Regions from separate parts of the Mesobacillus sp. MER 48 genome, predicted to be linked through region 3. Evidence: riboswitches for the same ligand, from Rfam matches in the RefSeq annotation. Region 3 holds a riboswitch; each other region holds the start of a gene.

Region 1 (10,142 bases), 230 kb from region 3:
GATCTTTCTATCATAATATCGGCATTTCCAGAAAATTTTCCATCCTATTCAACAGCTTTAGCCAGCGCAGCTTCAAATTGTGAAACGATATCCTCTCCGTGCTCAATTCCGACCGAAATCCTCACCAGACGATAAGTGATGCCAAGTTCTTCCTGCGCCTCAGGAGGGAGTGCGCGATGGGAGGTTTTCAGCGGATGGGAGACGGTGGTTTCGACGCCCGCAAGTGTCGGAACGATTTTTACCCAGCCAAGCGATTTGAAAAACTGGGCAGGATCCACATGCTCCGCCAGCTCAATTGATACGATAGCCCCAAATCCTTGTTCAGCTTCTGCGAATGGATAGTATACCTTTGCGATATTCTTATTTTCCCGAAGACTTTCGGCAAGCAATCTGGCATTCTCCGATTGTGCTTTCATTCTCAAGGCAAGCGTCTTCAAGCCTCTGCAGGTCAGCCACGCTTCAAATGGACTCAGATTCGCCCCAAGGTTGACGATTCTCGCGCGTGCTTCGGCAATCAGTTCTTTCCTGCCAACAATGACGCCTGAAGTGACATCGCTATGCCCGCCAATATATTTTGTCGCACTGTGGACAACCAGATCGGCACCGCCTTCATATGGACGCACATGGAGCGGAGTGGCAAACGTATTATCAACTAATACAACGAGTTTTTTAATCTTTGCCAGCTCGATGACTTCATCCAGCTTTTCAACGCGAAGCAGCGGATTCGTGATCGACTCTGTGTATAGAAGCTTTGTATTATGCTTGATGGCGTTTGTGACATTGCCCAAATCCGAGAACGGCACGAACGTTGTTTCAATCCCGAAGCGCTCAAGCTCTGCTTTTAGCATATGGAAGCTACCTCCATACACATCGTCCGCCGCAACAATATGGTCCCCACTCTTCACAACTGCCAGGACACCTGCCAAAATTGCAGCCAATCCAGATGAAGCCGCCACACCATCCTCTGCATGCTCAAGAGCCGCTACCGCTTGCCCGAGTTCATCCGTATTCGGATTGCCGACCCTGGAGTACAAATAATTGCCCTCACCCTGATAAAAACCCTCCAATTCATCAAGATCATTGAAGGTAAAAGCTGAAGTCTGGTAAATCGGTGTTGCCTTGCTTTTAATACCCTGCTGCTTAGTATGTACAGAGTGAAGCACTTCCGTTTCAAATCTGTTGTTCGTCATTTCATCCACCTGCTTTTAAAAAATATAAAAACCTCTCCAAATAAGGAGAGGTTCCAATTGCTAAGCCTCTCTTATCTTCAGAAATCGTTCTTCAGGAATTAGCACCTTTCAATGAAAAAAGAAGGTTGCCGGGCTTCGCAGGGCCTGTCCCTCCGCCGCTCTGGATAAGAGTTATTGATTTAAAATCATTAATATTAGCAGAAGTATATCAATATCGCTGTAAATTCGTCAATGAACGATTTTCTAAAGATTTGTGAAGTCAATCTTCTGGATCACTGTCAAGCAAATCCCATGGTGTGATGACACCGATTGGCTTTCCGTGGCGGTCGCCTGTTTCCGTGATAATGACCGCCTGGAGCTTCTTGCCCCTCGTGTGGTAACGCTCGAATAATTCCTCAATATGGTATAAAGATGCTTCCTCATCCACAAACGTCACGAAATAATTTTTCCCCTTGGTCAGCAATTCTTTCACCCGCACATCTTCAAAGTGAACGACACTGTCGGAAAAATGCTTCGCCATCCACTGGATGATCTCTGTTGAAGTCAGCAGTGCAACATATTTATCATCCTTGTCATAGACCGGGAATCTCGTAAAATCAAACTTGTTGATGACCTTAAGCACATCTTTTAGATAAGCATCCTCATAATAATAAAACACGGGACTGGTCGCGATTGATAATGCCGTCTGCGGCTTCTCGAACTCCTTCGCGATTTCCTCAATCCGCTCGACTACCTCGATATGCGGCTCGGCAATATAATAATCCGCATTCACCCGTTCGTGGACAATCGCATTCCGCAGCTTGGCAAACTGATGCAGTTCACTTTTATACTTGCGGACCAATGAATGATTCTTATAGCCAGAGTACAGCAGCTCGACAAACGCATCGCTGTCCGTCCCCTTCACCATTTCCTTCAGCGCTTTATGGATCCGGTTAAAAGCCGTTTCAAACTTGCCGGATTGTTCTTTATGCTTTACCTCTTGATTTTCTGAAGACGCCTGAGAAGCAGAAGCTTTTTGCGATTTTTCAATGCCTGTGTTTTGGTTTTTTGCTTTGTCACTGATTTGATTTATGGCTTTTGTGCTGTTCTGATTCGTTGTTTTTACGTTACTTTTGTTTGTCTTTTTGCTGTTGTTTTGATCCGTTGTTTTACCGTTTTCTTGAGTTGTTGCTTTACCGTTGTTCTGTTTTGTTGTTTTAGCGTTATCTTGGGTAGTTGCTTTGCCGTTGTTCTGTTTTGTTGTTTTAGTGTTATCTTGAGTCGTTATTTTGCTGTTTCTCTTTTTTGATGGTTTACCATTATTCTGATCGATTACTTTGCTTCTATCCTGCTTTGTTATTTTGCTGGAATCTTTTTTCGGCAGATCGTCAACGTTCTCTTCGGCACGCTTGAGGCGGTTATCGTCAACTGCCGGTCTTGGATTGGTTCGAAGATATGAATTGTTGCCGGTTTTCTTATTCTTGTTTCTATTGTGTTGATTTTTCCTTTTTTTCGACGTTGTCTGTTGCTTATTGGATCTATGTTTAACCTGAATTTCGTTAGCCAAAATGGTCCCTCCGTTGTTTCGAATCACTTCCCTACTCATTACCCCAAAACACGCATTTACTAATCATGGATATATAATGTTGAATTTCCAGATGACTTTTAAGTTTGATACAATAAGTATAGTACATACAATGCAATTAGAAAGTAGATTTTTATAGAAAAGGGTTTGATATTTAGTGGCAGCAACAAAGAAAAAAAGAGTCATAAAAGAGGTCACACAGCTTGTGACAATTACAATCGGGGCGATTATCGCTGCATTCGGGCTTGATATGTTCCTCGTCCCCAACGCCATCCTTGACGGAGGTGTCATCGGCCTTTCGATTATTGCAGCGGAATTGACCAACGTCTCGATGAGTATTTTCCTGATCCTGTTCAATCTGCCTTTCCTTTATATCGGATATAAGAGAATGGGCATGAAATTCACGCTTCGGACGCTGTACGGTGTCATTATTTTATCCGTAACGACAGCGTATTTCCATCACTTCGACCGGGTGACGGATGATTTATTTTTGGCCACCATCATCGGCGCCGTCATCCTCGGAACCGGTGTCGGCCTCGTCATCCGCGCTGGCGGGGCGCTTGACGGCACCGAAATCATCGCGATCCTTGTCAGCAAGAAGCGCACCGTGTCCGTTGGGCAGATCGTCATGATCATGAACTTGTTCATCTTCCTTTTGGCCGCCTTGCTCGTGTTCAGTTGGGAAACAGCCATGTACTCGATCATCACCTATTTTATCGCCTTTAAGATGATTGACGTCGTCGTTGAGGGTATGGAAGAGTTAAAATCGGTCACAATCATTTCCGATGTCCCGGAAGAAATCGCCGAAGCCCTGCTGAAGCAATTAGGACGCGGCATGACCTATATCCAGGGCCAGGGCGTTTTTTCAAGCGAACCAAAGAAAATCATCTATACGATCGTCAGCCGGATTGAATTGTCCACCCTGCGCTCGGTGGTTGATGATATCGATCCGAACGCGCTTGTCGCAATCGAGAATGTGGCCGATGTATCAGGGAGTAATTTTGATAAGGGCAGCGGGCATTAAAAAATGCAGACTTGGTCGAATAATCCATGAATGTGGTCGAATAAATTAAAAATCCGCCAAATTATTTTAAAATGTGGTCGAATTAACTCCAAAAGTGGTCGAATTATTTATTTTTTCGCCAATACAATTTCTAAAAGAGCTCAATCCTTATATAAAAATGCCCCTGCGAGGAAATTGCAGGGGCATTTTACTGTTAATCAATCGGATTATTGAATTTTTTCTCTTTCTGGCCGGTTGTAAACTCGACTAGCTCTTCTGGTGTGTTATTGCCTTTTTTCTTATTGTTGTTACGCTGGGCGTTTCCGTTGCCTAGCTTTTGCTTACCCATGCTTCCTCGCTCCTTTTAATGGATTCAAGGTGTAGTATGGATTTTTTCGTTTACGTTTATTCCAAGTTCGGGTGCACGGCGGACCCTGGTTGCCTGTTCGTAGGCATATGCAAGCTTGATCAGCAGCGGTTCGCTGAAGGCTGTGCCCGTGAAAGTGATTCCCACCGGTTCTCCTTCTTCCGTGTAGTCAGCTGGTACCGTTACTGACGGATAGCCCGACTTAGAGCCGATCGTCGAGCCGTCCATAGGGAAGAGCACCACATCTGCTCCGTATTCCTTCAGGGCATAGTCAATTCCCTGTTCCCTGGCCATATACAGATTGTACTCGAGTTCTTCGAGGTACTCTGCTTCCGTCAAAGCACCGCTTGTCGCTTCTGATTTCAGCAGCACTTCCTGGCCGTACTTCAGCGTTCTCTCACCATGCTGATAATTAAAGGCAATGACATCCGCGAGCGTCTTGATTGGGATATTCAGTCCATTTAAATAAGCATTCAGATCAGCCTTGAATTCATAGCTTAAAACATTGTGTCCCCACTTCGCTTTTGCTGCTGGGATTGCAGCTTCAATAACCTCAGCGCCAAGTTCCTCCAATTTTTCAAGCGCTTTTTGAAAAATTTGTTCCTGTTCCTTAGTCCATTTACCTATATACTCTTCCCTGGCAACAGCAATCTTTGTGCCTTTTAATGCTTTTTTATCGAAAAGAGAGTCATGGTTGAATTCAGCTAAACTTACCATTGTTGCCGGGTCTTGCGGATCCTGCCCGGCAATCGCTTCTAAAAGATACACTGCATCCTTGACGGTTCTCGCCATCGGCCCTGCCGTGTCCTGGGTGTGGGCAATCGGGATGATGCCGCTGCGGCTGACCAGTCCGACTGTTGGCTTGATGCCAACCAGGGAATTCTGTGAGGAGGGGTTTAAAATCGAGCCATCCGTTTCCGTACCAACCGCAGCCGCCGCCAGATTCGCTGCAATCGACGCACCTGATCCTGCGCTTGAGCCACCGACTTCGAACTTGCCGGGGCCATAAGGATTCAGTACCTGCCCCCCGCGTGAACTGTAGCCGCCTTTCATGCCATTTGCCATGAAATTGGCCCACTCGGTCATATTTGTTTTTCCGAGGATGACGGCGCCAGCTTCCCTGAGCTTGAACGCAACAAACGAATCCTTCAAGGCAATGGAATCCTTCAAGGCCAGCGATCCGGCGCTTGTATGCATTTTATCGCCAGTATCGATATTGTCTTTTACCAGGATTGGGATACCGTGCAGCGGACTTCTCGGACCCTTTTGTTTTCGCTCAGCATCAAGTGAAGCCGCAATATGCAGAGCATCTGGATTCAATTCAAGCACCGATTTGATTGTTCTATCAAAAGCAGCGATCCTTGCCTGATACATCAGCACAAGATCATGTGAAGTCAGCTCACCGCTCTCCATTTTTTCCTGCATGTCATCGATTGTCGCTTCCGGGAGCCATTCTTCCATCAATGTATGTAAACGAGGATTTTTCATATTCAACAGTTCCTTCCAATATTAAACTTCGGAATATATATTCTGTAAATTTTACGAAAATCCCTTTATTTATAGAAAAAAGCTATAGGACCGGCCTATAGCTTTTGAATTCCCTTATTCTGGATCGACAATTTTGCCACCGTAAAATTCCTTCAGCAATGGCTCGATATTAAGCGCCTTGCAGAATTTCTTCAAATCACGTTCTTCTCTTTCATTGACGATTGAGATGACAGTCCCTTCTGCGCCAAAACGGCCAGTACGTCCGGAACGGTGGATATACTTATCCTGTTCTCTTGGAAAATCGAAATGGACGGCATGGGTGACACCTTTAATATCAAGCCCGCGAGCCGCGATGTCCGTGACAAGCAGCATCTCACTGTTGCCTTCGCGGAATTTATTCAAGTATTTCTGTCGGTCCTGCTTTGTCAGTTCGCTATGCAGCTGTCCAACCGGGATATCCTTGAAATTCAGCTTCTCAGCAGCAATGATCAGATTAGGGATATCCTTAATGAATACGAGCGACTTTGTTCCATCAAGACGCGCAATTTTCTCAAGAATTTTGATCTTGTCACGCTGCTCACTGCGGAAGTAAATATGCTCGACTTTGGCTGCATCAATGGTGTCATCCTTCTTCACCTTGATGATTTCAGGATCATTCGCCAGCCTGTTGATTGATTTTTCTACAGCCTCAGGCAGTGTGGCTGAAAAAAGTAATAGCTGCCTTTGATCAGCAAGAGTCGATTTCACGATACTTTTCACCGTTTCATTATGTTCCGGTGTCAGCAGCTGGTCGCCTTCATCGAGTACGATGGTGTGGACCTTATGCATCTTCAGCTTTTTCTGCTTGATCAGTTCATTCGTGCGTCCAGGAGTTCCGACGATGATGTGCGGGCTTTTTTTCAGCTTGTCAATCTGGCGCTTCAGATTAGCACCGCCAATCAGGCTTGCTGATTTGATTCCGCTGCCTTCTCCCCATTTCTGGATTTCAGCGAGGATCTGCATGACAAGTTCCTGTGATGAGGCAAGAATTACGGCCTGTGTATTCTGCATCTTCGCATCGATTTTATTTAAAACAGGAAGCAGGTACGCTAAAGTTTTGCCCGTACCAGTCGGCGATTCAGCGGCAACATCTTTTCCTTCTATTATTAATGGGATCGTTGTCGACTGGACTGACGTCATTGCCTCGAATCCAGCCTTCTCCCAGGCCTGCTGCAGGAAAGGGTTCAATTGAGCGATTATTGGTTGAGTTTCTGACATGATTTTCTCCTTCACGTAAACATTCTAGTATTGATACTAGCTAAAACCTGCTTATAAGTCCAGTCTTCCCACGCTGAATCGCGATTTTTCATCTAGTTTGTGACTCGGATTTATTTTATTGGCGGAGTTCACAACTTTATTGGCGAAAATATAATTTTATTGGCGACTCACATAGCTTTTCTGGCGAAAATTTTATTATATTGGCGATTTCCAACTTTTATTTGGCGACCTGGAAATTCCGCGTGGTTTTTTCCAATTCATATTAAAAAACATCGGACGAATAGTCGCCCGATGTCTTGAAGTTTTATTTATGGATCCAAACTGCACCAGCAGAGTTGTCTTTCGCTTCGCCGATTACCTTGAACTTGATCGGGAATTGAGCTGGAACTTTACGTCCGGCGTCTGGAATCAAGTCATTCATGTAAGACTTTGTAGAATCGAATTCTGTTACTCCTGGAAGACCCTTGTAGTCAAAGATTCCGCGAGATGGAGAATCGACATACCACGCAGGTGTCTGATCCATTGAGAATGCAGCATCTGCTACCTGGTAGCGTGTGCTTTGCTTAACAGAAGGCTTGCCGTTCAGAGTACCAACAATCGCTTCTGGATGTGAATCGACTGGTCCAAGGAAGCCTTCACCCGGGTGGATACCAACCCAGTTATCTGTGAATGAATCATCCGCATACCATACGACCATACCAGTGTTGTACTTCACGCCGCGTCCTTCAAGCAATGCTTTGTCAGAACCAGCGTAGTTTCTCCACTCCAGGTAATAGTAGTGGTCTTTAAAGAACGTGCCATTTGTTTGGAGGAAACCATCAAGTGTTACAGCTGCGTCGCCTTCAGCACCATCAGCGAAAACTTCTTCGCCGTCAACTGTCAGCTTAAGCTCGTCCATTGCGAAACCTTCTGGAGCAAGTCCGCCGTCGGTTACGTATTCAAAAGCAAGTTTCACTTTCTTGCCTGCGAATTGGCTTAGATCGTACTTTACATCAGCCCAGTTGCCTTCAGTAGTATCCATTCCACCCGCAACGTTTGTATCACCGATTTTGTCGATTTCTACTTCTTTGCCATCCACAAGTGCATTTACGTATACATAATCGTAATCGAATTCAACTTCATAATTCGCTTTGTATGAGAATTCAGCACTTGTTGCGTTTGTCAGATCAAATTCAGGTGTAACAAGTGTTGTATGAAGGTCATCGCCTTTTTGGCTGTAGTAGTACTTTTCGCCAAAGTCAGTTTGGATTCCCTTTACTTCTTTACCAGGAAGGTTTACTTTTACAATTCCCGGATTCTTTGATTTTGTAACACTCTGGTCAATGATTGTTGCCAGACCTTTAGAGTCGATGTCTTCGTAATTCACTTCTGTAATGTTAGCCCAGTTGCCGCCCATTGTCTTTTGGAAGAATTCTTTGTTTTGCGGTGAGAAGCTTGGTGCTTCTGTTCCAGCAATTTTCCCGTTCCAGCTTCCGCCAGACATGATGGACCAGGAAGCTACAGGGTCACCTTGTCCAGTGTACTGAGTGTCATACTCATCTGGAAGACCTAAGTCATGCCCAAATTCGTGAGCGAATACACCTACTGCGCCGTCTTCAGGCTCTACAGTGTAATCGAATGCAGCCATTTGCCCGCCCCAGTAAGGAACTGCAGCAGTTGTTCCAGGTACTCGGAAAGGAGCGTTGCCGACTACCCAGCGGTGTGACCAGATTGCATCGTCACCAAGCTTGCCGCCGCCTGCTTCCTGGCCAACGCCAGAGTGAAGCACCATCAAGTGGTCAACAAGGCCATCCGGCTCATTCTGGTTTCCATCGCCATCGAGGTCGTACTGGTCAAAGTGGTCATATTCAGCTAAGTCGATTCCGGATTCAGCTGCTGCTACCAATGCATCCTTAACAAGTCCGCGTGCACCCTTTGCCCCAGGTGCATTATCATGGCCGCCTTCAGGATTGTCGCCGCCATATTCAGCAGCTGTACCAGGCACCTTCAGCCAGTTGGAAACTTCGCCTGTAACTGTGTAGCTTCCGCCTGATTGCTCTTCATAATATTGCTTGAATGTCTTTACCTTTTCCCCATTGAAAAGTGTGAAGTCTTCATCACCGAACAGCATTTTTTGATAGTGTTCGCGATTGAAGTCATCAGCCCACATATAGCCTTCTTCTTGATCGATGTTATTGTGCGGGAAGTCCGCATATTCTACTAAAAGAACAAGTACCTTATCCTCACGAACGTCTCCATTGTAGTTAGCCTGCTTAGCAGAGTCTACCTTTACTGCACCAGTCGGCTTTCCTTTTTTGAAGTTTTCATGACCTTTATCAAGCTGCTTAGCAAGCTTGTCCTTTTGTTTTGAAACAAAATCTTTGGCTTTTTTATCAAATGCCTGCTCTTCTTTTGTCAAAGACTTATCAGACTTTCCAGGCTTTTCACCTTGCTTCTTCTCGATATAAGCAGTGACTGCCTTGTTTACTTCTTCCTGTGAAGCTCCTTTAGAAATCAGCCCGCGCTTCTGCAAAGCTTTTGCCAGCCGATCTTGGTCGACGATATTCAGGTCGATTGGTGCAGATTCCGGTGCAGTGGCAGCAGCCACATCCTTAGTTGCTGCAGGTGTACCTGCAAATGAACCAGCAAATAACGTCGAAGCGAATACTGCGCTTGCCGCAACGCTGGAAAGTACCTTCAACGAACTCTTTTTCTTCAAAAAGATTACCCCCTGCTATTTTCCAAGTTTCGATTATTCATATATTCTGAAGAATCTGATTGAAATTGTAGCAAGGTTTTGAAAAATTGTAAATTTTTATAATTTAATAATATTTACCTATAAAATTTTGTATTTTTTGTCGGAATAACCCAATCTAAAAATTAATTGATTCTTTTATCCTGTTTTAATCTCAACAATAAGTGTAAATGGAACTATTTCCTTAAACTCATTTATTGGGAAAATTTCTTCGCGTCTCTAAATTTGATTCTATTGGACTATTAGGTAAATACTGGTTCCTAATAAAAAGGAGAGCACAATGGTGTGCTCCCCTTCTAAACTATTAATTTAATTTTGTTACACGGCCCTCGATTTGAGGATTTACTTCACCATGTGCCTTAATATAGTTGACCAATGCATCCAAATCTACTACATCGATTGTCTTATCAGTGATTGTTGCCAGTATTGCATAACCATCCCCGCCGCCTGCCATGTAGTTGTTGACGGTGATCGAGTAAGTTTTATCCATTTCAACAGGTGTGCCATCATTCTTCGTGATCGACACAATGCGGTCTCCC
Region 2 (10,142 bases), on a different contig from region 3:
TTGTGCTGCAAGGTCACTTCGCTGATAAAGCATTGCGAAGTATCTGCCTTGTGAGATCTTTTCTTCCATTTGCGGACGCTTATCAATGAAGATGTCCTTAGCAAGAAGCCCTTTGTCATTTGCTTCTCTAAAAGTTTTTAACCATGCAAGATACTCTGGATCCTGGCTGCGGTCATAAACCTTTCCGTCTTTTTCCATCGGGATGTTAAGGAAGTTTTGCAAATAGCCTTCAAGGGAAGTGTTTCCTACATCCGTAAATTCATTTAAGCCGAAAGGAATCAGCGGTGCGCCGTTCACTTCAGGGAATTTTTCTTTGGCAGCTTCAAGCGCCTTCAAGAATCCTTCAGGCGTGCTCATATCAGGGCTGCCGATTGCTTCATACATATCTTTTCTTACAAGAAATGTCTGGTTTGATGGCTTAAGGTCTTTATATTTGTCAAAATCTTTTGGTGATGAAGAAGCATTTGGATAACCGTAAGTATTGCCATCTTCCTGCTTATACCATTCAATCTTTGCTCCATCTGCTACCTTAAAGAAATACGGATCATACTGGTCAGCAAGTTCATTCAATGGAAGGACAAGCTCGCCTTCGATCATCTTCTTGACAGCATCTTCCCACCAGCCGATCGTGATGAAATCAGGAAGCTTGCCTGATGCAATCATCGTGTTCATTTTCTCAGCTTCGTTGCCTGCTGGTGAAATGAAGTTGACAGAAACACCAGTTTTATCTGTTACATACTTTGAAACAACATCGTCGCCCCATTTATGTGCGAACCAGGAAAAGTTCACATACCAATCAAAAGTAATCGGTTCCTTGTTGGACTGCCATCCAGGTGCATTGACTGTTGCTTTTGGTTTGTCTGTGTCCTTTTCATCGGAAGCGTTTTCATTTGCCTTGTTGGAACAACCTGAAAACAATGCCAAAACCAAAGATAGAACAAGCATTAGTGAAAAGCCTTTGGAAAGAAATTTTCTCCTCATTTTTTGACCCTCTCTCTTGTTTGTTTTTTTTGGGCCACATTATTCAATGTACACTGCTTTGAAAAAGCGGGAAAGGCTTTTTTCAAAAAACCAGCCTTTCCCAAGATCATAAGGGGTATCTTTCATGAAAAAGCAGTACTCAATTAATAATGAAGCCGGGTATTATTTAAATTTCTTCTAAGAAGAAAAATTTAAATCATTGTTAATAGAATCAACCTTTTACTGATCCAATCAGCATTCCTTTTACAAAGTATTTCTGCAGGAATGGATAGACCAGCATGATCGGAAGCGTCGTTACAACCATTGTTGCCAGTTTGATTGACTGAGAGGTTACTGTCTTCGTTGCAATCGAGCCCGCTGCATTCGTCATCATCTGATTTGAACTTGACTCAGCAACAACCTTGTATAAATAAGTCTGGATTGGCTGCAGGTCAGGGTTATTCACAAAGATGACTCCGGCAAAATAGTCATTCCACTGGTAGACACCCTGGAACAGTGCGATGGTAGCGATAACAGGCATTGACAGCGGGATGATTACTTTGATAAAAATCATAAAGTCATTTGCCCCATCTATTTTTGCTGCTTCCTCAAGAGAAGTTGGCAATTCCCTGAAGAAGGAAACAAAGATGATCAGATGGAAGAAGTTGAACATTGTCGGAATGATATACACTAGGAAGTTATCAAACAACCCAAGGTCCCTGATCAACAGGAAGTAGGGAATCAATCCGCCGCTGAAAAACATCGTGATGACACCGACCAGCATGTAGAAGTTCCTGCCGTAAAGGTCTCGTCTCGAAATGGCATAAGCAACCATCGCTGTAAAAAATACATGGGTGATTGTGCCGATAACCGTTTTGGCAATGGTCACACCAAATGATGTAACAATGCCAGGTGTTTCAAAAACAGCCTTATAGTTTGCAAAAGTGAACTCACGCGGCCACCAGTAGATACCGCCTCGCATGGCATCGACACCATCATTCAGTGAGTTGACGAGAACATACCAGATTGGGTAGACCGTGATGCCGCAGATAAAGAGCATAATGAGAATGTTAACGTTGTCGAAGATATATTCGCTTGTTGTTCGCCGGTTCCGTTTAAAAAGCTTAAACACAACCTCACCCCCTTAGAATAAAGATGTTCCATTCAGTTTCTTCGTAATCTTGTTCGCAGACAGGAGCAGGATGAAGGCGATGATCGCTTTCAATAAACCAACTGCTGTTGCGTATGAGTAGCGGGCATTTTGCAGACCCATCTGATAGACGTAAATATCAATAACGTTACTGGCGCTCTCATTCAATGAGTTTCGCAAAATCAAGATCTGATCGAAGTTTGAATTCAGGACACCGCTTACAGCAAGAATGAACAAGATTGTGATGGTTGGGCGAATTGACGGCAATGTGACATGCCACATTTTTTGGAACCGGTTTGCTCCATCAATTGTGGATGATTCGTATAGTTCCGGAGATACACCAGCAATAGCTGCCAGATAGATGATTGCTGACCATCCAAGTTCTTTCCAAATATCCGAGAGAATGACAATCGCCCAGAAGTTATCCGGCTCAGCCAGGAAATTCGTCCGTTCACTGATCAACCCTAAACCTAGCAAAATATCATTGATGACACCGATATCCGCCAGCCATGTAGTCAAGATGCCTCCAAGTACAACCCATGAAATAAAATGCGGCAAGTAAGAAATTGTCTGAACCGCTTTCTTTAGCTTCATAGATGTTAGTTCATTAAGCAAAAGAGCAAAAATGATTGGGAGCGGGAAACCGATAATCAATTTAATCAAGCTGATTCCCAGGGTATTTTTGAGGACAATCCAGAAATTCTCATCCTGCAGGAATTCCTTAAACTGCATCAATCCAACCCATGGTGCCTCCGAAATCGTCTTGATGATGCTATATTCCTTGAACGCGATGATCAGCCCATACATTGGGATATAGTTAAAGATGAACATCCATACTACACCCAGAAGCGCCATCGTCTGCAAATACTTTTGTGAAATGATTGTCTTTTTGATTTTTTGGTATTTTTCTTTTTTTGTTGCCTTTTCGATAATGGTGTCAGTAACTTGTTGTTCGACTGGCTGTTCTATCTTGACTTCCATTTCTTCACCACCTTGGCTGCTTTGTCTTTCTTGTATCTTCATCATAAAAAAAAGGGCTTACATTTATAAGCCATCGAATTTTGCTTATGGTACCAATTTTTTAGTTTTGGAAAAATCGGCCAAAATATTGATACCATCACATTGTTATCGTTTTCATTTTTTCGGGAGGAGAAGATTTTAAGTTGTCCTTAATATAAAAAAACTGTGCACCAGACTAATGGTTCAGTCCGGTGCACAGTTTTCTCAGCTTTTTATCCAGTTTTTATCCTAATGCCACGTCGAGGATCATCATGATGGCGAATCCAAACATGAGGCTTAATGATGCCAAATCGCTGTTGCCGTTTTCCTGGGATCCAGGGATTACTTCTTCGGCTACCACGAAAATCATCGCTCCGGCTGCAAAGCTTAGCGCATACGGCAGAAGTGGCTGGATGAACATGACAGCGGCTGCTCCAATCATTGCGGCAACTGGTTCGACCATGCCTGAAAACTGGCCGTACATGAAGCTTTTCTTTCTTGACATTCCTACTTGCCGAAGTGGCATCGATACTGCGACACCTTCCGGGAAGTTCTGGATACCGATTCCTATTGCAAGCGCAATCGCGCCCATAAGCGAAGCCGAAGGAAAGCCTGCAGCTGCAGCTCCGAAAGCCACTCCGACCGCGAGACCTTCGGGGATGTTGTGCAAGGTAATGGCCAAGACCATCAAAGTACTTCGTCTTTTCTTTTCGGGATGGATTCCCTCAGCTTTTTCCATTGATAAATTAGGATGTAAATGGGGCATCAATTTATCTACGACCATTAAGAACAACCCGCCTAAAAGAAAACCAGTCGCAGCAGGCATCCAGCTCGGCAGGCTTCCTCCCTCACCCATTTCAATCGCAGGAGCAAGTAGTGACCAGAAACTTGCAGCAATCATAACTCCTGCCGCGAGACCCATCATACTATCCAAAAACTTTTGGTTTGGATTTTTCGTTGTAAATACTAAAGCAGCGCCCAAAGCAGTCATTCCCCAGGTAAACAAAGTCCCAATCAGCGCCTGGACAACCGGATGGAATCCCATGAAAAAATCAAGCATCTTTTTTCCTCCTAAGACTTGCTCTGTAATCAAATGTAACTCATTTTAATGTATTATATGGATAATGAAGTGGTGAATATATCTTGTTCTGCATAAATCAGACGGCGCTAAGTTTGTTTTATCAAGATTACTACATTCAATACGTAATTCCAATCCTATTTATTTTTTATCTGAAGGCACTGAGCCAGATGAATGGATTTTCACGAAAAAAAGGGATACGCTAATAAAATAGTTCATACATGGAAGGGAATTAAATCATGATTGCAAAAACAGAAGAAGATTTTAACGGATTAAAAGAAATTGGCAGGATTGTCGGCATGATTCGGGAGGAATTGGTGCAAAAGACAGTGCCCGGAATTACCACAAAGGAACTCGACGAGCTAGCAGGCGCCATGTTTGAAGAAAATGGAGCGATTTCTGCTCCGAAAGGCGAATACAATTTCCCAGGATACACCTGCATCAGTGTGAATGAAGAAGTAGCACACGGGATTCCAGGGAGCCGCGTCATTAAAGAAGGTGATATCGTTAATATCGATGTTTCCGGATCAAAAAATGGTTATTTTGCCGATACAGGAATCTCCTTTGTCGTTGGCCAAGGTGATCCGATTTTAACGAAGATATGCGAAACAGCTGTTGAGGCTTTTGAAGCAGGCTTGAAAAAGGCGAAACCCGGATCGAAGAAAAGCGGACTGGGCAAGGCGGTTATGGCGACTGCGCGGAAAAACGGACTTAATGTAATTAAAAACCTTACAGGACATGGAATCGGGCGGACCATCCATGAAGCTCCCGATCACATCTACAACTATAATGAGCCATGGGATGACGAGCTATTGAAAGAAGGAATGGTCATCGCTTTTGAGCCATTCATCTCCACTGGTGAGGAAGAAGTTTTCCAATACGAACATGATGAGTGGACTTATGTCACGGAAAACAGCTTTGTTGCACAATGTGAGCATACAATCATCCTCACTAAAAATGGACCTATCGTTATTACCAGATAAAATTCCACTTGAACCCCTTGCCGATGCAGGGGTTTTTGTATTTTTATCGGCTCTCTGCCATTTAATACTAAATTCCTATTTTTCGTGTTTCTAAAAAAATTCCCACAAAATGATTGACACATTATCTGTGACGCAGTAAAGTAATAAACAAGATTTACAACTCAATATTCGTTACTTCTTATCAAGAGAGGTTGAGGGACTGGCCCTATGACACCTCGGCAGCGGACTCCTATGGAGGACTGTGCCAAATCCAGCAAGCGTGAGCTTGACAGATAAGAAGAGGCCGACTTTTTAATTCATGTCCTCTTCTTTCTGAAGGGGACTTTTTATTTTCCAATAATCCCCATCTACAAATTAATATCGAGACTTTCTTATCAAGAGAGGCGGAGGGACTGGCCCTATGAAGCCTCGGCAGCGGACTCACATTGAGGACTGTGCCAAATCCAGCAAGCAATAGCTTGGGAGATAAGAAGAGATCTTGTCCTGCATTCGTTGCGGCATGCCTCTTCCTGTTTCCTGGAAGAGGTTTTTTTCTTTTTTAAGAAACTATAAACTTTTGTATTAAATTAGTGTCTAGCTACAGCGCCTAGCCCCTCGAGTCGCTTCGGTCCGCCCAATGAAGTCAAAGAACGACTTCACCGGTCGGCCCTCCAGCGCTTGTCGGGGCTGAACAAGGCGCTTGCGCTTTTCAATCTACAAAGGAGGAAGACTGTTGATTACATTTGAACAAGTGGAGAAAGTTTATGAAAGCCGCGGGAAAAAGGTACCGGCACTTAATGGAATTGATCTGGAAATCAAAGAAGGAGAGATATTTGGGGTCATTGGTTTTAGCGGAGCAGGAAAAAGTTCACTGATCCGCTGTGTGAATCTGTTGGAACGCCCGACATCCGGCCGGGTGATTGTCGATGGCTGCGACATGACTTCCCTTTCACTTAAAGAAGTCCGTGAGGTTAAAAGGAATATCGGGATGGTGTTCCAGCATTTCAATCTTTTGAACTCCAAGACCGTATTTGAAAATGTCGCAATGCCGCTTGTCCTCGGTAAGGTTCCGAAGGCGAAAATCAAAGAGCGGGTTTATCAGCTCCTCGACTTTGTAGGTCTCGCTGATAAGGCGGACAATTATCCGGACCAGCTTTCAGGCGGACAAAAACAGCGAATCGGCATTGCCCGTGCGCTGGCAACCCAGCCAAAGATCCTGCTTTGTGATGAAGCAACTTCGGCCCTGGATCCGCAGACTACAAGTTCGATTCTTCAGCTTTTGAAAAAAATCAACAAGGAGTACAACATCACGATATTAATCATTACCCACGAAATGTCTGTCATCAGGGAAATCTGTGACCGGGTGGCGGTCATCGAGGAAGGTAAAATCATTGAGGAAGGCTCAGTATTTGAAGTTTTTTCAGCTCCCAAAACAGTAACAGCCAGAAATTTTGTCAGCACCATCATGAATGACAATATTCCAGATTCCGTCCGCAGAATCATCAAAGGACATTCGGGGCTTCAAAAGGTATTTAGGATCAACTTCGTCGGTGAGTCAGCAGGCGAGCCGCTGCTGTCACAGCTGTCAAAGAATTTTGATATCCATGTCAATGTTCTGTTTGGAAATATCACCGAGCTTCAGGGAATTCCATTCGGCAACCTGATTGTCGAGTTCCAGGGAAGTGATAAAGAAATTTTAAGGGCTCTTAATTTTATCAATCAGCAAAAAGTCAACATAAAGGAAGTGACCGCACATGCTAGTTAATTCAGAACAAATCATCCAGGCATTAATTGAAACACTGCAAATGGTCGCGTTCTCCCTGCTGTTTTCGGCAGTCCTTGGAGTTCCCCTTGGAATTGCGCTTGTCGTGACGAGAAAAGGCCATTTGCTAGAAAATGCACCTGTCTTCAATGTACTTAACAGTGTCATCAACGTATTCCGATCAGTGCCATTCATCATCCTGCTGGTCGCAATCATTCCGCTGACCCGGCTGATTGTCGGCACATCAATTGGTACGGCCGCTGCCGTCGTCCCGCTTGTCTTTTATGCAGGACCGTATATTGCAAGATTGGTAGAGAATTCTTTGTTGGAAGTGGATCCAGGAGTTATCGAAGCCGCTGAATCAATGGGTGCCACTCCATGGCAGATTGTATTCAAATTCATTCTTCCAGAAGCTATGAGTTCACTCATTCTTGCTTTCACGATTGCAACGGTCGGATTGATCGGTGCATCGGCAATGGCCGGAGCAATCGGAGGAGGCGGCTTGGGCGACCTCGCGATTACATACGGATACCAGCGGTTTGATACCCAGACAATGTTCATCACCGTTGGTATTTTGATAGTCATGGTACAGGGGCTCCAATCCCTTGGAAATATTTCAGCTAAAAAAATCAGAAGAAGATAACAGGAGGAATCAAAAATGAAAAAACTTTTACTAGCATTGATCGTACTTAGTCTGGCATTAATCAGCACAGCATGCTCGAGCTCCTCATCATCAGCGAAAGGCGGAGAGACTGTCAAAGTAAAGCTTGGCGTCAGCGGAACAGATCACCGTGTATGGGATTTTGTCGCCAAAAAGGCAGAAAAAGAAGGAATTGACGTCGAAATCGTCACTTTCTCGGACTATGTCCAGCCGAACCTTGCGCTTGCAGAAGGCGAATTGGATGCAAACTCATTCCAAACCGTTTCTTATTTTGACGCTTTCATCAAAGAACATAATCTTGACCTTGTTCCAATCGCAACCACAATGATTGCTCCAATGGGTATTTACTCTGAAAAATATAAAGAAGTGAAAGACATTCCTGAAGGCGGGAAGATTGCTCTTGCAAATGAAGCGACAAATATGGGAAGAGGACTTCTTTTACTCCAGGAAGCTGGGCTCATCAAGCTTGAGGAAGGCTTCGACGGAATTGGCGCCCTCGATAAAATCGTTGAAAATCCAAAGAATCTTGAACTTGTGCCGCTGGTTGCCGGCCAGACACCAAGGGTATTGCCGGATGTAGCCGCATCGATCATCAACAACGGAATCGCGGTTGATGCAGGACTAACACCAAAGAAGGATGCCATCTTCCTTGAAAGTGCCACTGCCACTCCATATATCAATATCATTGCTGTCCGCGAAGAAGATAAGGACAATGAAGCTTTGAAAAAATTAGCTGAACTTTACCAGCAGGATGACACAAAGGAATTCATCGAAAAAGAATACAAAGGAAACACCCTCCCTACCTTTGTGCCGCTCAGTGAGATTGGATGGTAAGAAGAAATCTCATTTAATGCGTCCGTCATTCTTGAAGTCACCGATTTTCGGGCACACCTTCGACTGTTCTGCGACCCTAATTGCGGAAGCCATCACTTTTCGGGCGCAGCTCTGGTCGTTCTGCGACCAAGATTACGGAAGCCGTCACTTTTCGGACGCAGCTTTGACTGGTTCTGTGACCATGATTGCTGAAGCCATCACTTTTCGGGCGCAGCTTTGGTCGTTCTGCGACCAAGTTTGCGGAAGCCATCGATTTTCGGGCGCAGCTTTGACTGTTCTGCGACCGTAATTGCAGATGCCTTCGCTTTTCAGGCGCAGCTTTGACTGTTCTGCGACCGTAATTCCAGAAGCCTTCGCTTTTCGGGCGCAGCTTTGAATATTCTGCGATCATGATTGCGGAAGCCATCGCTTTTCGGGAAAGACCAGCAGGCTTGGGACTGAAGTTAATAGCTTTCAAAAGGGGATGCCCCTGTTACTCACTATTTTTATGAAAGTTTAAAGGAGGAATCAGGATGTCAACATCAGTAAAGTCACTTAAAGATATCATTACAGAAAACGTGGAACTGAACCAATATCTTTACTTAACGACCAGCCATGAAATTCACGCACGCCCGGAAATCGGCAATGAGGAGTTTTTCGCTTCCGCACGGCTTATCAATATTTTAGAAGATGAAGGTTTTGAAGTTGAAAAGGCGGTAGCAGGACACGAAACCTCCTTTGTTGCTCGCAAAAGGTCTGAAAAACCGGGACCATCCATCGCCTTTTTGGCAGAGTATGATGCCCTGCCTGGGATTGGCCATGCCTGCGGACATAATATCATAGGCACAACCAGTGTCGCCGCAGCGATCGCGCTAAGCAAAGTATTGGATGAAACTGGCGGTGAAGCAGTCGTTTTTGGAACGCCTGCCGAAGAAGGCGGACCAAATGGGAGCGCGAAAGGAAGCTTTGTAAAGCATGGCCTTGTTGAGGGAATCGATGCGGCTTTGATGCTGCACCCTTCAGGACAGACCAGATTGACATCAACCTCGCTTGCTGTGGATCCTCTCGACTTTGAATTTATCGGAAAGCCCGCCCATGCAGCGGCTTCTCCTCATGAAGGTATAAACGCTCTGGATGCTGTGATCCAGCTGTTCAACGGAATCAATGCATTGAGACAGCAGCTGACGGATGATGTTCGGATTCACGGCATCATCACCCATGGAGGGGATGCACCGAACATCATTCCTGAATATGCCAAAGCCAGATTCTTCCTCCGCGCAGCCACCCGAAGCCGATTGAATGATGTCACCCAGCGCGTAAAGGCTGTTGCAGAAGGTGCGGCCCTTGCAACTGGTGCAAAGCTGAATGTTATCGCCTTCCAAAATAAAGTCGATAATTTGCTATTGAATGATCGGTATAATGAAGTCTTTAAAAATGTGATTCAAGACCTTGGGGAGAACGTTGCAGCCAATGAAAGGGAGGGAATTGGCTCTACCGATGCAGGTAATATCAGCCAGGTCGTTCCAACCATTCACCCTTATATCAAGATAGGCCCTGATAATCTCGTGGCCCACACTGTTCCCTTCAGGGAAGCTGCAGCTTCACCAGAGGGAGACGAAGCCTTGCTAAAGGGAGCAAAAGCTCTTGCTCTGACAGCTTTACAATTATTTACAAACCAGGAACTATTGACAGATATCAAAGCTGAGTTCGAGCTGAGGAAAGCAGCGGAAAACAAACAATAACCTGTTTCCTTATAC
Region 3 (10,142 bases):
CTTATTGTTTTTTCCAAGCAGTTTATCCATTGCTTCCTGCCCGGTGGTCCCGTTCTGAACAGCCACTACCTTGCCTTTCAAATCTGCGGCGCTTTTGATGTCGCTGTCTTCGCGGACAAGGATTTTATTGGTGGACAGGAAATATGGCAATGAAAAATCATAAGTCTGCTTTCGCTCGTCATTGATGGAGATAGACGATACGGCAAGGTCGGCGCGGTTGCTGCCAATCTCAACGAAAATTGGATCCCAGCCGACATTATCGAACTTTAGTTCATAACCTGCTTCCTTCGCGGCGGCCTTCAGAAAATCAACGTCGAAACCAACAATCTTGTCGCCCTCCATATATTCAAATGGTGCGTATGCTGCATCGGTTACGACTCTGAGTTCCTTTTTCCCGGTACCATTCGTTTCGCTTGATTCGCTTGATTCGCTTGAGCCGCATGCTGACACAACAAGCGCTGCAATTGCCATCATGATCATGGCAAAGAATCTTTTTCTCATTCCTAATGCCCCCTCTTGTAAAAAACGTACAAAACTTTACTAATTTATATGAGGGCGATGAGGCTTGTATTACTCTAAAAGAGGATAAGAAAAACTTATCCTTATTTATTGATAACCCGTCATTTCCTTATGCTTCTGACAAGAATAAAATAGGAATAGATAAGGAGGGATTCATATGACTTATAAATTTAAAGCGATTGACCATGTACAGCTTGCAGCCCCGAAAGGCACTGAAGACCAGGCAAGGAAATTTTTCAGTGGGATATTAGGTTTTGAAGAGATCGAAAAGCCTGCTGAATTGAAAAAGCGCGGCGGCGCCTGGTTTCAATTCGGCTCCTGCCAGATCCACGTTGGGGCCGAGGCGGATTTTGTTCCTGCAAAGAAAGCCCACCCGGCGTTTGAAGTGGAGAATATTGAAGAGTTGAAGAAACATCTGTCTGGATCCGGAGTGGATTACCTCGAAGATGACAAATTACCAGGCGCAAACAGGATTTATGTTTCTGACCCGTTTGGCAATAGAATTGAATTGCTTGAGTGGGTCCGCTAATCCGAGAAACCCGCCTTTGCTTGCTGTATTGGTTTTCAATACAGCAAAATTTTGGTATAATATTTAGAAAAGCGAAATATTCGTACTGAGAAAGAAGTGTTGATGGTATGACCCAGCAGCAAAAGGCGAAACGTAACCTGATGATCATGTGGTTCGCCAATTTCTTCATCGCAGGCAGTATGACAATGGTAATGCCTTTCCTATCCTTATACATTGAGTCGTTTGGAGATTTTTCGGAAACATATGTCCAGAACTGGTCAGGTCTTACATTCAGCATCACATTCGTTACAGCTTTTCTCTTCTCTCCCATCATCGGAAGGCTGGGAGACCGATTCGGACGTAAGAGAATCCTGATTTTCATGGCCTTTGGTATGGGATTATCTGTCTTCCTGCTCGGTTTTGCTTCCTCGGTGTGGCAGCTATTTTTACTTAGAATGTTCATGGGCTTGTTTTCAGGCTTCATTCCGGTATCACAGGCACTCGTTTCAACACAGACGCCAAAGGAACAGGCCGGAAAAGTACTGGGAACCCTGCAAACAGGCAGTATAACAGGATCATTGCTTGGCCCGATGATCGGCGGTGTCCTGGCCGACTCTTTAGGCTATGCGACAACCTTCCAATCAACATCTGCCTTTATCATCCTGTCCGGATTGCTTGTTTTCCTGATCATGGAATATAGAATTGATATAAAAAAGGGCAGCAAAACAAATTACAGCCGCAAAGAAGTGCTTCAGCATATCTTCAAAAATCCAATCATGGTCAATGTCCTGCTCATGTCCATGCTCGTGCAGATTGCCCATTTCAGCATCCAGCCTATCCTCTCCCTGTATGTCGGTGAGCTGCATGGCCATGAAAACCTGGCATTCTATTCTGGCATTGCCTTTTCGGCAGCTGGTCTCGGCAATCTGCTGATGGCCCGGAAATGGGGACAGATTGCAGACAGAATTGGCTATATAAAAATCCTTGTCCTCCTCCTGTTTTTATCAGCGATCATCTATCTGCCAGGCGGCTTTGTCACGAATATCTGGCAGCTCGTCCTGATCCGGTTCATGCTAGGAATCACAATCGGAGGCATCATCCCTGTAAGGGTTGCCTATATCAGGCAGGAAGCTCCGGTCGCAATGCAGGGCGAAGTGCTTGGCTATAACACAAGTCTCCGCTTCTTCGGGAACATCATCGGCCCTGTGCTCGGCGGCTTCCTTTCGGGTTACCTTGGTTTCACGTCGGTGTTCGTCCTTACGAGCGGTCTTCTGCTTGTAAGCGGACTCGTCCTGTTCGCTTCGATGCAGCGGAATCCGCAATACGTAAGGGATACTTTTTAATATGGAAAAAGACTGGATCTAACGGATTCAGTCTTTTTTTCATAGTGCACTGTTTTTCACCCGGCAATCAGGGAAGTATTTACATAGGAGAGTAAGTTTGAGGCAGAATACTCTTATTACATACTGATGACAGGTGGTTTTAATTTGGAGGTACAAGCGCTGCAAGAGGTTGAGAAACTTGCCCTGAAAAAGCATAAGATTTTCAGGCAGAGCAAAATTCGCTATCTCGCAAGGGCGGCTTTGGCGTCGATGTTCATTGGCTTTGGAGTAATTGTTGCGTTCAAGACAGGGAATCCATTTTATATGGAACACTCGCCCTTTGCCTACCCTATAGCTGCCATTACCTTCGGTGCTGCGATCATCCTGATTGCATACGGTGGTGGTGACCTGTTCACAGGGAATACCTTCTACTATACGTTTGTGGCACTGAGGAAAAAGATGGCATGGCTGCAGGTGACAAGGATGTGGATTTTCAGCTATATCGGCAATATCATCGGCGCCGCTGCGTTTGCTTTTTTGATCTACACAACGGGATTGTTTGATGATCATTCAGTGAATGGATTCTTATTGAGCGTCGCTGAAAAAAAGACACTCGCGCCAACCTCAGAGCTATTTTTCAGGGGGATTCTCTGTAACTGGCTCGTCTGCCTGGCCTTCTTTCTGCCAATGTCGATGAAGGGCGACGGCGCAAAAATGTTCGCTATGGTGTTTTTCGTGTACTGCTTCTTCATTTCGGGGTATGAGCACAGCATCGCCAATATGTGTACCTTTGCGATCAGTATGGTTCTCGACGATCCTCAGTCTGTCACCTTTGCGGGTGTGATCCATAATCTGATCCCGGTGACGATTGGCAACCTGATCGGCGGCGGAATCATGATGGGCTGGATGTATTACTATGCGAACTTGCCGTTTTTTGAAGAATGAGTGTTTGACAAAAGGAAAAGCCGGATTTGGGTAGCTGCCAAATCCGGCTTTTTCACTTGCCGATCAATGCTTCTGCTTATAATACGTGATTCCCAGGGCAAAGGCCAGCACGGTTCCCTTCACGATATCCATCGCATAATATGGCACGGACATCATCACAAGGCCATTTTGCAAAATGCCGATCAGCACTGCCCCGATGAAGGTTCCGAATGCGTTTGGCTTGCCGGCCCCGAGGACGGAAAAGCCGATAAAGGCAGCGGCCACGGCATCCATTAAATACGGCGAACCCGCATTGATTTCTGCGGTCATGACACGGGATGCCAGAACGATTCCGCCAATTGCCGCGAATAGGGCCGAAAGCAGATAGGCAGCTGTTTTATAGCGGTTGACCGGAATGCCTGAAAGTCTCGCCGCTTCCTTGTTCCCTCCGATGACATACATATAGCGGCCATGCTTTGTATAGGTCAGAAAAATATGGACGATGATCACGGCAACAGCCATGATTAGAATAATCCACGGAACCTGCCCTATTTTTGCAAAAAATGGACTGATTGCCCCTGTTGAAAAACTGCCATCTGGCAGGATCATGTTTTCCGAGACCGTCGCGCCCTTTGTATACGTCAGCGCCGTTCCCTGGATAATGAACATCATCGCAAGTGTCATCAGCATGTCCGGAATCTTCAGCTTGACGATCATCAGCGAATTAAGTGCACCCACAATCAAGGCTGCCGCGATCGCGGATAAAACGGCAATCAGGGTGTTCTGCGAAAACCAGACGAACATCGAGATGACAACCGCATTTGATAACGAGGCCACAGAACCGACCGATAAATCAAAGCCATCCACCGTAAGGGAAATGGTGATGCCGATCGCGATGATCGTAACGATGGAGATCGATCTTAAGATATTGATGACATTATCGCCGTAGATAAAACTTGGGTTCGCAGCCGCGAAGACAGCGATCAGCACAAAGATCGTCAAGATCGTCCCGTATTTGTAAAGGAACTGGAACAGCTCAAATGCCTTTTTCGGCGGCGTTTCCTGCTGCAATGGGAGTTTGGCTTCCATCCTATCTGCCTCCTGTTGAATAAAATAATAGTTCTTCTTCCGTTGTTTCGGCGGTTTCGAGTTCCTTGACCGGTTCACCATCATAGAGCACGTAAACCCGATCCGTGATGCCGACGATCTCTGACAGTTCTGAGGAAGCATAGATGATTCCCTTCCCCTCAGCTGCCAGTTTCGCAATCAGCTCAAAAATATCTCTTTTCGCGCCAACATCGACACCCTTTGTCGGCTCGTCAAAAATATACACATCGGCATCGGCAAGCAGCCATCTGCCAATCGCCACCTTCTGCTGGTTCCCTCCAGATAAGTTTTCAACTTTGGCCGACTCTGATGGAGTCTTGATGCCGAGAGCTTTTATGTATTCCTGCGCTGTGTTCTTTTCAGAACGCCGGTCGATAAAACCAAATAGTTTGGAGAACTTTTTTAAGCTGACGGCTGTCAGATTGGAGCTGACCGATTCTGCTACCAGGACACCTTCCTTACGGCGCTCTTCCGGAACCAGCGCCATTCCGCTTTTTACTGCCGCATGCGGGCTCGTCAGTTTGAGTTCTTTTCCATTAAGCCTCACTGTACCGCTTACGGTTTGTGACGCGCCAAAAAGCGCTTTGCACAGCTCCGTCTTCCCGGCACCGACCAGGCCGGCAATCCCGACAATCTCCCCTGCATTTACATGGAATGAAGTGTTTCTTACTTTATCCCCATCCGATAGGCCTGCCACTTCAAGCAATTGATTACCGAATGTATTGGATCTTGCCGGAAACTGATCTTCCATCCGCCGCCCAAGCATATATTCAATCACCTGCGGTGGATCTACTTCCGCAGTTTCCCTCTTTGCAATGAACTCGCCATTCCTCATGATCGTAAGCTCATCGCATAATTCAAAGATTTCCGGCATCCGGTGGGAAATGAAAATGATCCCTACATTCCTTCTAGCCAAATCGCGGACAATCCGGAACAGTTCCGATGTTTCGATATGGCTGAGCGGAGCGGTTGGTTCGTCAAGGATCAGAAATGAGCAATTGCTTGAAATCGCGCGAGCAATCAAAACAAGCTGTTTTTCCGCGAGCGTCAGTTCCCCGGCAAGCTTTTTAACAGGCAGCTTAAGGTTCATGCCTTTAAGAATGTCTTCTGCCTGCTGAAACAACTGCTTCCAATTCATCCAGTGCCTGTTGTCCAAATTCTGAACCGTTTGATTGAGCATGATATTCTCGCCCACTGTAAGCGACGGGATGATGGCTGTATCGACCTCCTGGTAGACTGTCTGGATTCCGAGCTTTTGCGCATGTGCTGGCTTCCTAATTTCCGCATACTCGCCATCAAACTGGATTTCTCCCGTGTAATGATCATGCGCGCCGGAAAGCACCTTCATCAATGTAGACTTGCCTGCGCCGTTCGCGCCGATCAATGCGTGGATCCTGCCAGTTTCCGTATTGAAATCCACACCGTTCAGCGCCCTTACGCCGGGAAACTCAATACTGATGTTTTTCATTTCAAGTATCATCCGTGTTCCCCCTCCCTTCCATTCTGCAAAGCAGACACTCTCTTTTGTTTGAGAGTGTCTGTCTTGTTTCTCTTAACTGGAAAAAATCGCACAGAATTTCTAGTTCGCTATAAAAATTAGAATCTCGCTATATAACTGAAAAACTCGCTATATAATCGGAAAACTCGCTATATAATCGATAAAGTCGCTATATAATTGGAAAACTCGCTATATAATCGAAAAAGTCGCTATATAATTGGAAAACTCGCTATATAATCGAAAAAGTCGCTAAAAAAGTCGTTATAAAACTTATCAGACAACCCTTTCAATGGTTATTTCTTATAGTGATCCTTCAATTTTTTCATCCAATCTTCTAAAAATGCATCCGATTTGCCCCATTCGTCGATGATTTCTGCGAGGTTGGCCATGTTAACTGAATTTTTTGACTGCTGAAGCTCTTCCTGTGATATCAGTGAGGCTTCAAGGTCATAAGCTGCAGGTGTTTCTTCGCCAGCCAGCTTTTTCGCCAGCAATCTCATATTCACCTCACCAATCAGCTTCGGATCAACGGCTGCTGTGTATTTCCATGGGCTGCCTTCTCCCTGGATTTCCTGAAGGTCAGCATTGGAAACATCAATTCCGTAAATCTTGATTTCATCGCGGCCAGCTTCCTTAATGGCACGAGCTGCGCCAATCGCAAATGCATCCCATGTCGCGAAAATTGAGTCAATTTCCCCTTTTGGATGTTTGTTTAACATCGCTGCAACTGCATTCTGCGTTTGTACACTTGTATCGGCTGCGGCAACTCCAAATCTCTCAACCTCTTTGATTCCAGGGTTTGCCTTCAGCGTTTCCTGGTAAACTTTATTTCTTCTGACCATCGGCGGGAAGCCATCGACCCAAAGGTAAACGATATTCGCTTCACCATTTTGGTCCTTCACAAGCTGGTCGAGTGCCTGGGTTGCCAGTGCTTCGTCATCCTGGGAAGTAAGTGTGACTCCTTCAACCTGCGCCAGATCGGGATTTGAATCGAATGTCACGACACTTTTGCCCTTATCCGTCAATTTTTTCACATCATTAACCGTTGCGGCATCATCTCCGTGGGAAATGATGAATCCATCATAGTCCTGCTGCAGCCCCTGGTTGATGGCGTCATGGAATTTTGCTGTATCTCCGTTAGCGGTGAAAACGTCCACCTTGAAGCCAAGCGCCTCCCCTTCTGCCTTCGCTCCGGCTAAAAACTGCGCAGTATGATCATCTCCGCCAATCTTGCGGATGACTTTGATTTTGACTTCCTCACCTTTTGCAAAACGCTCCGGAACTCCCTCAATAGGACCGCTTGCCGTCTTCGTTTCTCCACCGCCGCAGCCCGTCAGCAGCAATGCTGAAGCCACCGCCGTTAAAAACACCTTTTTAAATCCAACTCTTTTCATCTGCATTTCCCCCTTAATGTGTCTGCTCAGCTAACCCAAATAAAAAAACCTCTCCAGAAAAGAGAGGTTTCGAACGCAAAATGATGAAAAGGTCAGATTCCTCTCTTATCTTCCAAAACATATCGTTTTGCAGGATTTAGCACCAATTCCTGATGGAACGGTTGCCGGGCGTCATAGGGCCAGTCCCTCTGCCACTCTTGATAAGAGAATTTCGTTATTAAATTAATCTGGCAAATTGATAAACTTTACTTTAAACTCCTGTAATCATATTGTCAATACTATTATGAAAATTAAATTTATATTCCTAGAAAAGCGTCTCAAAAAAAAGAAGACCCCCAAATCCGGGAATCTTCTTTTCAAAATCAACCTCTGCCCGCTGCGGTCATCCATTCAGACTGACGAAGTTTCACTTCATAAAGCGTCAATGGATCGCGGTACAATTCCGGGTTGACTCTCAATTTTTCCAATTCATTTTTACCGTGTTCGATTTCGTTCTTAGCTTCTTCTACAGATTCTTCTAGAACAATGAAAGGCTGTTTGAAGAACAAGTTCACATCGCGTTCAATCGATTTCTCGAAGATCTCGAATTGCTGCAGGAATTTCTTGGCGATGGTTACGCCAATTTCATAATAATCCTCTGTCTCCAGATAGGATTTATACCTGTTATAAAGCATCGTATTGTTTTGCGGCAGCACGCCAAGCAGCTTTCCTGCGCTTTTCAGGAAAAAGGCTTGAGGGGTCGAACGATTCATGATGTTAGCCTTCTCATAGTGTACCCCATTCGTCATTCGATCCCCGTCACGGCGCCAGTCATCGAGTACCCTGAAGTCACAGTCAAGGCTGATCCGTTCTTCTCCGTACATCGAGTTAAATCCCTCTGCCATTTCGTCCAGATAATTCTGGCTCTGGTCAAACTCATCTTTCGAAAATTGGATCCAGTCATTCAAATCGGAATGGAACTTTGGCAATACTGTTTTTTCCAGATATTCTTCGATTCGCTTGTTCATTTCCTGGTCCATTTCCGAATGGATTTTACCAAAATCACTATCCTCCGTCACCAAGTCAGAGCAGCTGCGCAGCAATTCTGGAACCTTCTCGATGATTTCCGCACGCGTTTCATCCTTGATTTTACGGAATGACTTCTGGATAGAGCGTGACTTTTCCTCTTCAATATCGCCTAACTGATTGATGGCACCATTCAGCTTGCTGACCATTTCTTCATTCCAACTGATGGACTCCATATGGTTATTTTCAATTTCAACCCGCTTATCGAGCAAATACGTGATCGCTCGTCTGACAAAGAACTGCAGTTTCGCAGTGCGTTCCTGGTCAAGGTCGACTGCGTTTCTAGTTGTTTTAATAAAATTGGAGAAATCCTTCAGCTGCTGGGCATTATCGTAATTGGATGAGAAGGCGAACATTTTTGCATCCGGATAGTATTGGCTGACCTCTGCCCATGTCTGGTCGAAAACTTCCGTCGCTTCCTGCTGTCCGTATATCACATCAATCTTATTCAACAGGAAGTGAATGTTCAGATCCGGGAAAAACTCTGATATTTTCCCGAGTATATCCCTTTCTTTTTCCGTAAAAGGATCACTCGCATTAAGAACGAACAGCAGACTATCGGCAAATCTCAAGTAATTATAGAGCGGATGCCTATCATAGTTATTTCGGTTGACCCCCGGAGTATCAATCAACGCCAGGTCATGATCGCGCAGGAATGGGAAGTCTGCCTTGAAATCAATGATGGTTTCATTCTTATGATTCTTGCGGCTGACACCTGCTGCCTCCTTGAAGTCCTCAACATCCGTGATCTGTCTTATTTCCGTATCAGTTATTTCATGGGCTGCCGGGTTTTCCTGATCCATGAAACGGATGACCGCTGCAGTCGGAACAGTAAGCAATTTTTCGCCCACGATCGTGTTGACGAAGGAAGACTTTCCATTGCCTGACACGCCGGCGACCAGCATATTATGGATATTGGACTCGTGTAACTCCTCGACCATCCACTTAATCTTGTTGCCAACCTCAATCCCATGCTCTTCTGCCCATTTGATGATCGACTCGAACAACATCATGCTATCCTTATAGCCATCATGGTACTCATTCGAGTTCAGGACTAATGTCTCTGCATCATGTATCGCCGAAGCCGTAATCGATCCTGGAAATACCTCATTCCAGGCAATGATGGATGACGCTGCGACAAGGCTGTTCACCGGGCTTGTTATTTTCAGCCAGTTGGTCAGCAATTCCGGGATCAGCGGTGATATTTCCTTGATCAGCATGTCTCCATTAATCAATTCGAAATAGCTTTCCTGATAGACCGCTGAAAGCTCTGTCCAGCCATCTCTCCTGTTTCCGTCCATCCCGCTGAATAATTGATTGAATTCCCTTAACCATGCCATGTAGGTGCTTTCGTTCCGGTAGCTTTGCCATAAGGATACAGCGAGCTGTTCAAACCGGCTTCTGTCCACCTGGAATAACACGGATAATGCCTCGTTAAAATAGTCAGGGGCGAACTGGGCGGTGCGTCCCTGTTCAACATACTGGGTCAAGATATCAAACCATTTTGCCGAACCAGTCCGGATTCCCTCATTGACAGCAAGCTCGACCGCATTTCCCCAGTCATTTTGCTCCTCGAAAAACGAACGGGCGATTTCGGTCACACCTGGATAATCCGGATCAAGTGCTACAGCTTTTTTGATGACAGCAACTGCTTGATCGAGCTTTCCCTGCTCTATATAAAGTGATAATAGCTGCAGGCCGCTCTCGATTTTCAGTACATCGCTTTCTGTCTCAATCGAAAGGAACAGCTCTTCCGCCGATGTCAGCAGGCCAAGCTCCAGGAACGCATCCCCCATGTTCTTTTT

Evidence for each region. A riboswitch is a leader RNA that binds a small molecule or an ion and turns the genes downstream of it on or off. The one in region 3 is predicted to bind S-adenosylmethionine.
Region 1: linked by a shared signal. The riboswitch ahead of M3593_RS15205 (trans-sulfuration enzyme family protein) and the one ahead of M3593_RS16330 (sugar ABC transporter substrate-binding protein) in region 3 are both predicted to bind S-adenosylmethionine.
Region 2: linked by a shared signal. The riboswitch ahead of M3593_RS18890 (methionine ABC transporter ATP-binding protein) and the one ahead of M3593_RS16330 (sugar ABC transporter substrate-binding protein) in region 3 are both predicted to bind S-adenosylmethionine.

What each region holds. Positions count from the first base shown of each region.
Region 1 is NZ_JAMAUR010000004.1:72,630-82,771, reverse strand. Features, by position in the region: gene M3593_RS15205 (trans-sulfuration enzyme family protein) at 45-1,190, opposite strand; SAM riboswitch class I at 1,259-1,361, opposite strand; gene M3593_RS15200 (CBS domain-containing protein) at 1,450-2,736, opposite strand; gene M3593_RS15195 (YitT family protein) at 2,912-3,778, shown strand; gene M3593_RS24060 (hypothetical protein) at 3,972-4,106, opposite strand; gene M3593_RS15190 (amidase family protein) at 4,131-5,612, opposite strand; gene M3593_RS15185 (DEAD/DEAH box helicase) at 5,727-6,869, opposite strand; gene M3593_RS15180 (immune inhibitor A domain-containing protein) at 7,174-9,567, opposite strand; gene M3593_RS15175 (bifunctional 2',3'-cyclic-nucleotide 2'-phosphodiesterase/3'-nucleotidase) at 9,908-10,142, opposite strand, start outside.
Region 2 is NZ_JAMAUR010000006.1:145,452-155,593, reverse strand. Features, by position in the region: gene M3593_RS18915 (type 2 periplasmic-binding domain-containing protein) at 1-981, opposite strand, end outside; gene M3593_RS18910 (carbohydrate ABC transporter permease) at 1,193-2,020, opposite strand; gene M3593_RS18905 (ABC transporter permease) at 2,105-3,091, opposite strand; gene M3593_RS18900 (ZIP family metal transporter) at 3,354-4,169, opposite strand; gene map (type I methionyl aminopeptidase) at 4,427-5,170, shown strand; SAM riboswitch class I at 5,346-5,449, shown strand; SAM riboswitch class I at 5,539-5,642, shown strand; gene M3593_RS18890 (methionine ABC transporter ATP-binding protein) at 5,883-6,914, shown strand; gene M3593_RS18885 (methionine ABC transporter permease) at 6,904-7,554, shown strand; gene M3593_RS18880 (MetQ/NlpA family ABC transporter substrate-binding protein) at 7,570-8,406, shown strand; gene M3593_RS18875 (hypothetical protein) at 8,483-8,863, opposite strand; gene M3593_RS18870 (M20 family metallopeptidase) at 8,919-10,127, shown strand.
Region 3 is NZ_JAMAUR010000004.1:305,738-315,879, reverse strand. Features, by position in the region: gene M3593_RS16360 (basic amino acid ABC transporter substrate-binding protein) at 1-501, opposite strand, end outside; gene M3593_RS16355 (VOC family protein) at 677-1,048, shown strand; gene M3593_RS16350 (MFS transporter) at 1,156-2,370, shown strand; gene M3593_RS16345 (formate/nitrite transporter family protein) at 2,515-3,294, shown strand; gene M3593_RS16340 (ABC transporter permease) at 3,358-4,362, opposite strand; gene M3593_RS16335 (sugar ABC transporter ATP-binding protein) at 4,364-5,860, opposite strand; gene M3593_RS16330 (sugar ABC transporter substrate-binding protein) at 6,172-7,272, opposite strand; SAM riboswitch class I at 7,375-7,479, opposite strand; gene M3593_RS16325 (dynamin family protein) at 7,635-10,142, opposite strand, start outside.